One region of the Bacillus sp. JJ1521 genome, then DNA from elsewhere that is predicted to be linked to it. Evidence: predicted binding sites of a transcription regulator. Region 1 holds the regulator's gene; the other holds the start of a gene.
The links. The regulator CtsR, encoded in region 1, represses protease genes until heat stress. The targets are predictions, from matches to a motif close to ATGGTCAATAAAGGTCAAACA.
Positions count from the first base shown of each region.

Region 1 (7,175 bases):
TAAAGCCAAGCTTTGCCGCTTCCTGGACCCGCTGCTCAATTCGAGAAACACGTCTTACTTCACCGGTTAAACCAACTTCACCAATAATGACATCTGTTGGATTTGTCGGCTGATCTCTGAAACTTGAAGCAATGCTTAAGGCTACTGCTAAATCAATCGCTGGTTCGTCTAGCTTCACACCACCTGCGACCTTTAAATACGCATCTTGATTTTGCAAGAGAAATCCTGCTCTTTTTTCTAATACAGCCATTAATAATGACACCCGATTATGGTCTATTCCTGTTGCCATGCGGCGTGGATTGCCAAAACTAGTTGGTGATATTAGGGCCTGAATTTCGACAAGAACTGGTCGTGTCCCCTCCATTGAGGCAACAACTGTTGATCCTGCAGCACCCGCAGAACGCTCCTCAAGAAAGATCTCAGAGGGGTTTGCAACTTCTTCTAGGCCAGTTTCTTTCATCTCAAAAATGCCCATTTCATTCGTGGAACCAAAACGGTTTTTTACAGCACGTAAAATACGATACGTATGATGACGTTCCCCTTCAAAATAAAGAACGGTATCCACCATATGCTCGAGTAAACGTGGACCTGCAATATTTCCCTCTTTCGTAACATGACCTACAATAAAAATAGCAATCCCATTTGTCTTCGCAATCCGCATTAATTCCGCTGTACATTCCCGCACTTGAGAAACACTACCAGGAGCAGAAGTGATTTCCGAGTGATAAATAGTTTGAATGGAATCAATCACAACAAAAGATGGGTTTAACTCGGTAATTGTCTGGGAAATAAATTCAAGGTCGGTCTCTGCTAAAACATACAATTGATCAGAGGAAACCCCGAGACGGTCAGATCTTAGCTTCGTTTGTTTGACTGATTCTTCTCCGGAAATATATAAAACTTTGCTTTGATTGGCTATTTGGGAGGATACTTGCAGCAGCAAGGTAGACTTTCCTATACCTGGGTCACCACCAATTAAAACAAGTGAACCGTGGACGATTCCGCCGCCAAGTACACGATTAAATTCCTTGTTTGTTGTATACATTCTAGGTTCATTTACTGACTCGATAGAAGTGATTGGTGAAGGCTTGCGCTGAACAGTGGGACTTGAATGAGCAAAAGCACCTTTTCTAGATGGTTTATTTAATGTTTCTTCGACTAATGAATTCCATGCGCCACATCCCGGACATTTCCCCATCCATTTTGGTGATTCATAGCCACAGGATTGACAGGTGAATTTTGTTTTTGTTTTTGCCATAATCATGAATCCTTTCCTTAGATAAAAAGAGGTATACATGAATCACTATTGATGTATACCTCTCTTACAATTGCTTTTTTATTTCACTGTTGCTTTAATTTCTTCGGCTTCTTTTGTATGGATCACGAATTCTCCATTATCAAAATCCATTACAATTTTCTTTCCTTTTTCTATATTACCGCGTAATAGCTCTTCAGACAAACGGTCTTCAATTTGCTTTTGAATTGCACGGCGTAATGGACGTGCTCCATATTCTGGATCATAACCTTCATCGGCAATCCTGTCTTTCGCACTTTCCGTTAATACAAGCTCAAAATCTTGCTCCCGCAGGCGTTTTGTTAACTGATCAGCCATTAGCGTAACGATTTCTCTCAAATGTTTCTTTTCTAGTGAGTGGAAGACTATGGTCTCATCGATCCGGTTAAGGAACTCAGGACGGAATGCTTTCTTGAGCTCTTCCATTACCTTATCCTTCATGTTTCGATAGTCCTGCTTCTCGTCATCAAGAGTAAAGCCGACATATTTGTTTCGCTTCAATGTGCTAGCTCCAACGTTTGAAGTCATAATTAAAATCGTATTTCTAAAATCAACCGTACGACCCTTAGAGTCTGTTAAACGGCCATCCTCTAGAACTTGAAGTAAAATATTGAACACATCTGGGTGTGCTTTTTCAATTTCATCTAGCAGGACAACAGAATATGGCTTACGGCGAACCTTTTCCGTTAATTGGCCACCTTCTTCATAGCCTACATATCCAGGAGGTGAACCTACTAATCTTGATGTAGAATGCTTTTCCATGTACTCTGACATATCTACACGAATCATTGCATCCTCATCACCAAAAATAGATTCGGCTAAGGCACGCGCTAATTCTGTTTTTCCGACCCCTGTTGGTCCCAGGAAAATAAATGATCCTGTTGGTCGCTTTGGATCTTTTAATCCGGCACGTGAACGTCTCACAGCCTTAGAAACTGCTTTTACAGCTTCCTCCTGACCAATGACACGGGAGTGAAGGATTTCTTCCATGTTAAGCAATTTATCAGCTTCTGTTTGTGCTAGTTTTGATACAGGAACCCCAGTCCAGCTTGAAACGACCATTGCGATATCATCCACTGTCACCTCAGAATTCTCTTGACCCTGTTTTTCCTTCCATGTTTTCTTCGTTTCTTCTAATTGCTCACGAAGACGTTGCTCAGAATCTCGTAATGAAGCAGCTTTTTCAAATTCTTGACTTTGAACGGCTGCGTCCTTTTCCTTCCGCACTTCTTCAAGTTTTAGCTCAAGCTCCTTTAAATTTGGCGGAGCCGTATACGAGCGAAGGCGAACCTTTGAACCAGCCTCATCAATCAAATCAATGGCCTTATCTGGTAAAAAGCGATCTGAGATATATCGGTCTGAAAGCTTAACCGCTTGAATGATTGATTCATCAGAGATAGATACTCTATGATGAGCTTCATAGCGATCACGCAATCCTTTTAAGATTAAAATGGATTCCTCTACAGTTGGTTCATCCACCTGGATTGGTTGGAAACGACGCTCCAGGGCTGCATCTTTTTCAATGTATTTTCTATATTCATCTAATGTTGTAGCACCAATACATTGTAGCTCACCGCGAGCAAGCGATGGTTTCAAAATATTTGATGCATCAATTGCACCTTCAGCACCACCAGCACCGATTAATGTATGAAGTTCGTCAATGAATAGAATGATATTTCCTGCTTGGCGGATTTCATCCATTACCTTTTTCAAACGATCCTCAAATTCTCCACGGTATTTCGTACCTGCTACAACAGTACCCATATCAAGTGTCATCACACGCTTATCGCGAAGTGTTTCTGGAACCTCATTGTTTATAATTTGTTGAGCCAACCCTTCGGCAATGGCAGTCTTACCAACACCAGGCTCCCCGATTAAAACAGGGTTGTTTTTTGTACGACGGCTAAGTACTTCAATCACACGTTGAATCTCTTTGCTACGCCCAATTACTGGATCAAGGCTTCCTTCTCTTGCTATCGCCGTAAGATCACGTGCTAAGCTATCAAGGGTTGGCGTATTGGCATTTGCAGAACCTCCACCATGATGCCCTGAAGACGACTCATTGCTTCCTAATAGTTGCAAAACCTGTTGGCGAGCTTTATTAAGACTTACTCCAAGATTGTTTAATACTCTTGCAGCGACACCCTCGCCTTCACGAATTAATCCAAGTAGGATATGCTCTGTTCCAACATAGGAATGGCCAAGCTTACGAGCCTCATCCATCGATAACTCGATTACCTTTTTTGCACGAGGTGTGTAATGGATGGTCTGTGACCCTTCCTGACCACGGCCAATTAGGGCTTCCACTTCTTTTTGAATTTTTTCAGGTCCTAATCCAAGTGCAAGCAAAGCCTTTGCAGCGATTCCTTCACCTTCACGTATAAGACCTAATAGTACATGTTCAGTTCCAATATTGTTATGTCCTAAACGTACAGCTTCCTCTTGAGCTAGCGCTAACACCTTTTGTGCACGCTCAGTAAATCTGCCAAACATCATAGCCCATCACCCTCCATGTCAGTAGTCTTATTATTTTCTAGTTTCAATCTTTCTCTAATAATAGACGCCCTTCTGACGTCCCTTTCATTCGGCCTTAATGCCCCACCTGCATAGACCTGCAAAAATCCAGGTTGCGTTAAAACCATGAGTTCATTAAGGATGGTTCGTGATATATCTTTTATATAGCCGAGATCAATACCTAATCGGACATCTGATAGACACTTAGCTGCTTCCTTCGATTCAATGATCCTACTATTAGCTAGAACCCCATATGAACGAAATACACGGTCCTCCAACTGAATGTTGGAAGTCTTCACAAGCGCCTCTCGTGCAGAGCGCTCTTGTGCTATCAATTGTGCAACTACACTCTTTAAATCTTCCACAATATCTTCTTCCGTCTTTCCAAGCGTGATTTGGTTGGATATTTGAAAAATATTTCCTAACGCCTCACTGCCTTCACCATATATTCCTCTTACAACAAGACCCAGTTGATTAATCGCTGGAATGATACGACCCATTTGATGTGTAAGGATAAGTGCTGGCAGATGCATCATGACAGACGCTCTTAGTCCAGTACCTACATTTGTTGGGCAACTTGTTAAATATCCCCTTGTTTCATCAAATGCGTAATCGACATGTTCTTCGATCCAATCATCTAAGTTATTTGCAACCTTTAATGCTTGCGATAATTGCAACCCTGGGAATAAACATTGTATTCGGATATGGTCCTCTTCATTAATCATGATGCTAATTTCTTCATTTTCGGATAAAAGACAAGCCCCAAATGTAGAATTCTCAGCTAAATGTGGGCTTATCAAATGCTTTTCAACCAGTACCCTTTTTTCAACGGGCTGAAGCTCCATCATTTTTAATAATTCAAATTCTCCAATTGAGGGAAAATGCTCCCCGGCAAAGCCTTTTTGGAAGACATCTACAATTTGCTCAGCCTCTTCATTTGAGTAAACCGTTGAGAAGGGTACATTTTTTAAATTTCGAGCAAGCCTAATCCGTGAACTTAAGACAATATCTGAATCAGGACCTTCTTGACTCATCCAAGCGCTTAAGGCTTGATTGATAAAATGCTCAAGTGACATTGATTAAACCTCCCCTTCATTGTAACCACTCAGTTGTTTTTCTAATGCTCTAACGCGGTCACGAACATCTGCAGCTTTTTCGAATTCCTCTAAAGAAATATATTCCTGCATCTTTTGCTTTAGTTGTTCGATTTCTTTCCGAATATGGAAGGAGCCTCCGATTCGTTTTGGAATTTTCCCTGTATGATGTGTATTGCCGCTATGCAGACGTTTTAGAATTGGGGTAAGTTGTTTTTCAAAGGTTGGATAGCAATGTGAGCAGCCAAACCGACCTACCTTTGCGAATTGTTGAAAAGTCATATTACAATTCTCACATTGTAATACTTCATTCTTTTGAAATGCATTTTGCTTTGAACCTGTAAGTGGCTCAAATTGAAGAAGTCCTGCTAATAAGTTATCTATTGAAAAGCCAGATGTGCCTGGAAACATGAACATCTCACTTTTTTCTTGAGCACAATGTTCACAAATATGAATCTCTGTTTTTTCTCCATTAATAACCTTCGTAAAATGAAATGTCGCAGGGCGTTGGTTACATTCTTGACATATCATGATAACACCTTCCTACTTCTTAACCTTTATTATCTATACATAAGGGATGTAAGCATTGCCTTTAACATTCTTGCTCTTAATTCATCCCGATGTGGAAGTTCAATAAACAAGACTGAACGGTCAATTACACTCAGCATGATCTTCGCCTCTCTTTTCGAGATAACTTCCTCCTCTACCAAGCGCAAAATGACATCCTCGGCACTTGTTTGAGCGATACGTCTATCGATAAGGCGTACGAGCTGATTAATCAGTTGAGAGTCGTCATTTGTTTTCACCCTCATTATCCGAATGTATCCTCCGCCCCCTCTTTTGCTTTCCACCAAATAGCCTCTTTCTAACGTAAACCTCGTATTTATCACATAATTAATTTGAGATGGGACACATTCAAATTTATCGGCAATCTCACTTCTTTTAATCTCAACTGTTGATCGATCACTTGTATCAAGAACACTTTTTAAATAATGTTCAATGATATCAGATATATTCCTCATTATGACCACACCTCACCTTGACTTTGACTATATTTGACTATAATTATAATATAAAATGACTGCACTAATTTTTCAACTGTTTCGCATGTAAAATTGAAAGTTGGCAATCATCTACAAAGCATTTACTATCCTATACTTTCCAAACCGGGTACCCCTCTAAACACGAAATCAAAAAATTTTTTGTACCATTTCCTGTTTAGACATTTCCTCATATAAACGTATTCGTTCATTTTTGCTTGCCACTTCTACATCTATTGTGTACTGACAATTATTATCCATTTTTTCCTTGGAATACTTAATATTAAAATCCTTCACCCGAAAACCATTATCCTTAAATAATTTTAGAATTGCTGAAAATGAGGAAATATCCTCATTAATAATGATATGAACAACTTTTCGTTTTCTAGATTTAAAAAAGAATTCCTCAAATCGGTTTAGAAAAATTAAACTGAGTAAAACCACAATTGTTGTTAAAATAGCTGGAGCATACATACCTAATCCGATTATTAACCCAAGTCCAGCAACAACCCAAATCGATGCTGCTGTAGTTAATCCTCGAACCGTTGCATCTCTCACTAAAATGGTCCCAGCACCCAAAAACCCAATCCCACTAATTACATATGAAGGAATTCGTGCCGGGTCAAAGCGGACATTAGCACTCATCTCTAAATAAGGCTGAAACCCATAGATAGACATCAGCATCATTAAACAAGAACCGACTCCAACCAGTAAATGTGTACGGAATCCAGCAGGATGTTTATGTACCTCTCTCTCTAATCCAACTAACCCACATAATAACGCAGCCATAAAAATACGAATTGACATCGTTAAAAATTCTTGGGTTTGGAACGATGCAAAAAATTGTGTCATTGTCACATCCCCCCTCTTCTAAAAATCCTGTAACTAAACTATTCGATGGGTAATTTAAAATACCCTTTAATATAAGAAGAAAAAATTAGTGTTCTATAATTATACGATTCGGCTAAAAAGTTTATGATTGCACAGACTATCTTTTTTAGAATAGTATTTCGGCCTTAGGGACTTTGATATTTTTATCATTAACAAACCACTATAAAATATTGATTATTTTTCGAGTGTAAAATTTTACATAGATATTGGGACTTTTTATCGATAGAGGGAAGTGTGTTGATAATGGGTATTTTTGTCGATATGTGGTGGGAGGAAATTTGAGCTTGTTGGTATATGATAAGGGTAGTTGTTACGGTATTTCACTTATTGTTTTTCGGTCGG
Region 1 is NZ_JBALOX010000087.1:533-7,707, reverse strand. It holds gene radA (DNA repair protein RadA) at 1-1,258, opposite strand, end outside; gene clpC (ATP-dependent protease ATP-binding subunit ClpC) at 1,337-3,790, opposite strand; gene V7147_RS13115 (protein arginine kinase) at 3,787-4,884, opposite strand; gene V7147_RS13110 (UvrB/UvrC motif-containing protein) at 4,888-5,433, opposite strand; gene V7147_RS13105 (CtsR family transcriptional regulator) at 5,463-5,927, opposite strand; gene V7147_RS13100 (MgtC/SapB family protein) at 6,093-6,794, opposite strand.

Region 2 (5,885 bases), on a different contig from region 1:
CACCATTTAATTTACCTTTTAGTTCAGGTAATACTAGAGAAACAGCTTTTGCTGCACCAGTAGTTGTTGGAATGATGTTTTCAGCTGCTGCACGAGCACGGCGGTAATCTTTATGTGGTAAATCAAGAATTTGTTGGTCATTTGTGTATGAGTGAATAGTTGTCATCATACCACGCTTGATTCCAAAGTTTTCATGTAAAACTTTTGCATATGGAGCTAAACAGTTTGTTGTACAAGAAGCGTTTGAAATTACGTTGTGGCTTGCTGCATCATATTTATCATGGTTAACACCCATAACGATCGTGATATCTTCGTCAGTTGCAGGAGCAGAAATAATAACTTTCTTAGCACCAGCTTCTAAGTGTTTTGCTGCGTCAGAACGCTTAGTGAAACGACCAGTTGATTCGATAACTACTTCAACACCTAGGTCTCCCCAAGCTAATTGTGCTGGGTCGCGCTCCGCTTTAACGATGATTTCTTTTCCATCTACAACAATGTTGTTTCCATTTACAGATACTTCTGCATTAAGAACACCGTGAACAGTGTCATACTTTAATAGATGTGCTAACATGTTTGCATCAGTTAAATCGTTTACTGCTACTACCTCAACATTTGAATTGTTTAATGCCGCACGTAATACGTTACGACCAATACGTCCAAAACCATTAATACCAACTTTTACTGCCATTTTGATTTCCTCCTTTTGTATGTGAAACCTAATAAAGATTTTTTTATATAAGGGTTACCCCTTTATTAACTCTTTCGCTGCACCCTCATCTGTAATTAACAGTGTATCCGGCGCCTGCTTTAAATAAGCTTTGATGGCGATTGCCTTCGAAGCTCCACCAGCTACTGCAATCACATCATTGATTGCTTTCAAACCTTCTAGCTGGATGCCAATTGTTTGAACCCGATGGACGACTTTCCCATCTTCGTCAAAATAATACCCAAAAGCTTCTGCGACAGCATGAGATTCAATGATTTTTTTCATATCCTCTTCATCTGTCTTGCGACGCTTTGCCATTGTAATAGCGTCTCCTATTCCGTGGACGACCATACTTGATGACTTTATCAAATTCAGGACATCCCGAATCGATGGTTCGGCCACAAATGAATGGTACGCTTCATTGCTCACAACATCTGGTACATGTAGAAGTCGATAATCTCCTGAGGCTTTTTCAGCCATCTTCGCGCAAATGGTATTTGCTTGATTTTCTACTCGTTCTCCTAAACCGCCTCTTGCTGGAACGAATAAAATGCTTCGCCCTTTCGAATCCGGGGTCATCATTTCTGCTACCTCAACAAGGGTTGTACCACCAGTAACTGCGACGATATTTTCTCCAAAAAGCCTTTGTTTTATTCTTGAAACGCAAGCTCTTCCCATTTCTTTTTTCACCCAAGGAGTAGCGTCACTGTCGCCTGGAACGACAATCACTTCTTTAATATTTAACTTCTCCTTAAGTTTCGATTCTAAAACCTTTAAGCCCAAAACTTCCTTCATTACATCCTCAAGGTCTTTTAAAAGCTCCGCGCCCTCTTTCGTCAAGCTCATACCAGCCGTGCTAAAGTCCACTAGGTTTTGTTTTTTTAAAAACTCAACTTCTCCGCGGAGGACACGTTCACTATGACCAAGACTCGTTGAAAGATTCCTTCTTCCTATCGGCTGCATAAGTCGTATGTATTTGAGGATCCCATGGCGCTTTTGCATAACCTCGAGTAAATCAGGTAATAATTTTTGTTGTACCTCAATGATTGAACTCATTTTTCATTTCCCCTTTTTACCATAAGGGACGCGTTTCGTCCCGGCGTGACATATTATGTCCCACTTATAGTAAAAAAAAACAACCCAGTTAAATTTTCATATCGTCGTCGTGTTACATTTATATAGTAACAATACTTTTAAAAGAAAGCAATAAATAAAGTGAAACTTCCTTAAAAGAGGGATTTCTATATCCCTCTTTTATGGTTAGTTGAACCAATCGGGCTTTTACGGGCAGTTGATTCCACTTACCCTTCATTGATTATACATAGTCTTGAAGTGGGGGTCTTACTGCCCGTTAATGCGGGGAAAACTGCCTAATTTTTTAGGCAGTCCCTATAAAACGTTATTTTTCCACTAATTTATTCAAGTAATCTTGGATCGTTTCTTTATGGATAATCCCATACTCCACTTCGTTTCCGTCGATTTCGATAACCGGAATCATGATCTGATATTTTTCCAAAAGTTCGTCATCTTGATAAATATCAATTTCATGAAGAGTTAATGGGTAATCCTCGCTTAGTTCCTCAATCACCTTTTTCGCTTTCGTACAAAGTGAGCAATTTTCCTTTGAATACATGGTTACTTGAATACGCTTCAATTTGTTACACTTCCAATCTACTTGCTATACCGTTTTCGTTTCGTTGAGGACGGTATTTTTAATTGGTCACGGTATTTTGCAATTGTTCGTCTAGAAACAAGAATACCATGCTCACCCTCAAGTATACTGACAATTTCTTGGTCTGACAAAGGCTTTTGTTTATTTTCCTCATCAATCATTTGTTTCATGACATTTTTTACTTGTGTCGATGACGTATCAGCTTCCCCCGTTGTTTGGATATTCCGACAGAAGAAATACTTCATTTCAAAAATCCCAAATGGAGTTTGCACAAATTTATCCTTAACGGCGCGGCTCACTGTTGATTCATGAATTTCAAGAGTATCCGCAACATCACTCATTATCAGCGGTTTTAAATGTGCTGGACCTTTTATAAAAAAATCCATTTGGCGGTTAATAATTTCACTCATCACATTTTGCAGGGTCATTTTTCGCTGCTCCAAACTTCTCATGATCCATTGGCATTGGTCCACTTTTTCCTGAAGATAGGCCTTTGTTTTGGAATCCTTTTCTTCTAAAAAATGCTGATAGTATTGTAGGTTCAACGATACCTTTGGTAGATACGAGTCTTGCATGCTCATTGTGACGACACCGTTTTCGACCTGAATATCAAAGTCCGGAACAATGTATTGTGCTTCACCACCATGGAAGGCAGCGCCTGGTCTCGGCTGAAGTGTTTGGATAAAATCAAAGACTTGTTGAATATCAAAAAGTTTTACATTTAGATCTTTAACAATTTCCTTCCAAGACTTTTCGGCGAATTGTTCAAAATGGTCTTGTACGATGATTTCCGCTAAGCTGTTTCGGTTGGGAAGTGCCTTCAATTGCAGGAGAAGACATTCCTGTAAAGACCTCGCCCCTACCCCAATTGGGTCCATGTTTTGTATAAAGTGAATCGCTTTTTCAATGGTTTCTTTATCAGTATTGAGATCCCTTGCGATTTCTTCTACCGGAAAATACAAGTAGCCATTGCCGTCAAGTAACTGGATGATATACTCAATTGTCCGTCTTTTTGTGTTGTTTAGTTTCATATATGAAAGTTGTGTCAGCAAATGCTCATATAAAGTTGTTTCTTTTTTTCCAATATAATCGATTGGATTTGTATACGTATCTCGTGTTACCTTCATTTTTTTCGGTCGTTCAAAATCCGTTCGTTTTACATCAATTAGGGGATTTTCTAGCGTTTGCTCTTCTAGAAATTTAGTCAAATCCAAAGAAGAGTATTGTAAAAGAGTAATAGCCTGCGTTAATTCCTTTGTCATGACTAGCTTTAAAGATTGTTGTTGAAAAAGTCCAGTTTGCATATTCACTCAAGGTTTCCCCCTTTCTTTAATTGATTTTATCTTTTGGAAGCGTTTACTTTTTTAATCGTTGTTTTGACAACTTTTTTTGATCAAATGGATATATGATTTATTTTATCTTACTTCTATCGTATCGAAAATGTTATATTTTAGCACGCATTTTTATTCAATTTTTGAAAGAATCTACCTTAAAGAGGTGATTATTGTTGAAAAAGAATGAAATCATATACACTGGCCCGGTCACTGGTACATTAGATGAGGCGAAAAAAGGTAAAAACGAAGAAGAGTTTGCATCTGAGTTTGATCCCATTCAAACAATGTGGGACGTCAATCCGGTTGACGAGGATGTATATGACGGGACATTGGGGTATAAGGATAACTAAGTGAATCTAGAGTGAGATAGTGTGGAGCTAGGGTGAGGATGATGCTTTCGTGCCATTTCTGTTCGATTTTGGTAGGGAAAGGGTACGATAATGCTTTTTGCATTACCTTTTTGTTTGATTTCGGACCGAAAAGGGTACGAATTCATCGTTTGCATTACCGTTTTGTTCATTCCAAGACTGAAATGGGCACGATTACTCCGTTTGCGTTTCCGTTTTGTTCATTCCGAGACTGAAATGGGTACGATTACTCCGTTTAAGTTTCCGTTTTGTTCATTCCGAAACTGAAATGGGTACGGATTCCACAATGAAGCAAAAAACTGACCAAGAGATCTCTCTTTGGTCAGTTTTTTTGTAGCGCCCTCGGCAGGATTCGAACCCACGATAAGAGAACCGGAATCTCTTGTGCTATCCACTACACTACGAGGGCATGTCTGGAAAGAACTGCACACATCATTATAAGATAGAACCCCATTCATTGCAAGATGTATGTTTAAAACACCCCAAATCGGTTAAGATGGAATACGTATGAAAAATTTTTTTCATGCCTAAAAAGGTATGTGCTAAAAGTTTGTAGAATAGAATAATTTAGTAAAGCGAAATGTTTGACCTTTACTGACCTTAATTGTATGATGGAAATACATAACAAAGTTTTATAATTTTGTTCTCAAGGAGGAAGTAAAATGAATTTAATCCCTACAGTTATTGAGCAAACAAACCGTGGAGAGCGCGCCTATGACATCTACTCACGTTTATTAAAAGACCGTATTATCATGCTTGGAAGTGCGATTGATGATAATGTTGCAAACTCAATCGTTTCTCAGTTATTGTTCTTAGCAGCTGAGGATCCTGAAAAAGATATTTCTTTATACATCAATAGCCCAGGTGGTTCAATCACAGCTGGTATGGCAATCTATGATACCATGCAGTTCATCAAGCCAAAGGTTTCTACTATTTGTATCGGTATGGCAGCATCTATGGGTGCTTTCTTACTTGCAGCTGGTGAAAAAGGCAAGCGTTTTGCGCTTCCAAACAGTGAAGTTATGATTCACCAACCACTTGGCGGTGCTCAAGGGCAAGCTACTGAAATTGAAATCGCAGCGAAACGTATTCTTTTCTTACGAGAAAAATTAAACCAAATTTTATCAGAACGTACTGGTCAACCATTAGAAGTTCTTCAAAGAGACACAGATCGCGATAACTTCATGACGGCTGAACGTGCAATGGAGTATGGATTAATCGACAAGGTTATGTACCCTCAAGATAACAATAAATAAGAATGAAAAAAATCCTCTCACATCGTGTCGTGAGAGGATTTTTTTATGCTTCTTTTTGGACAAATACAGTTAATGCTTCAACTGCAGCTTCTTCATCGTTTCCATCCGCGATTAAGGTAACTGTTGCACCGGTGCCAACCGCTAAACTCATTAAGCCCATTATGCTTTTTGCGTTTACCTTTTTCCCATCCTTTTCTAAAAAGATGTCCGCAGAAAATTTATTTGCTTCCTGGACAAACATAGCTGCAGGGCGTGCTTGTAATCCCGTTCTTAATGCAACCTCAACATGTCTTTCAACCATTTTTTTCTTCCTCCTCAGATTTGTGTGAATTCTTAAGTTGTGTTTTTTTAAAAGTGATTTAAGTAATTTCCTATTATTACGTATATGAAGCCTAAAAGGTTTCATATGATGCTTTATTTTCTTTCTTGTGAGCAAGGTGCTCACTTGATGATATGACCAGCACGAAGCTTGTCGGCTATTTCATCAATTTTTCGAAGGCGGTGATTAATCCCTGATTTGCTAATCTGCCCTGATGTCACCATTTCGCC
Region 2 is NZ_JBALOX010000161.1:380-6,264, reverse strand. It holds gene gap (type I glyceraldehyde-3-phosphate dehydrogenase) at 1-688, opposite strand, end outside; gene V7147_RS19750 (sugar-binding transcriptional regulator) at 743-1,762, opposite strand; gene V7147_RS19745 (glutaredoxin family protein) at 2,106-2,351, opposite strand; gene rpoN (RNA polymerase factor sigma-54) at 2,378-3,682, opposite strand; gene V7147_RS19735 (hypothetical protein) at 3,886-4,062, shown strand; tRNA gene V7147_RS19730 (tRNA-Arg) at 4,418-4,489, opposite strand; gene clpP (ATP-dependent Clp endopeptidase proteolytic subunit ClpP) at 4,743-5,336, shown strand; gene V7147_RS19720 (HPr family phosphocarrier protein) at 5,380-5,637, opposite strand; partial or broken gene whiA (DNA-binding protein WhiA) at 5,778-5,885, opposite strand, start outside.
Region 2: clpP (ATP-dependent Clp endopeptidase proteolytic subunit ClpP) is a predicted target of CtsR. The motif match lies at 4,662-4,682, and genes of this name have one in related genera.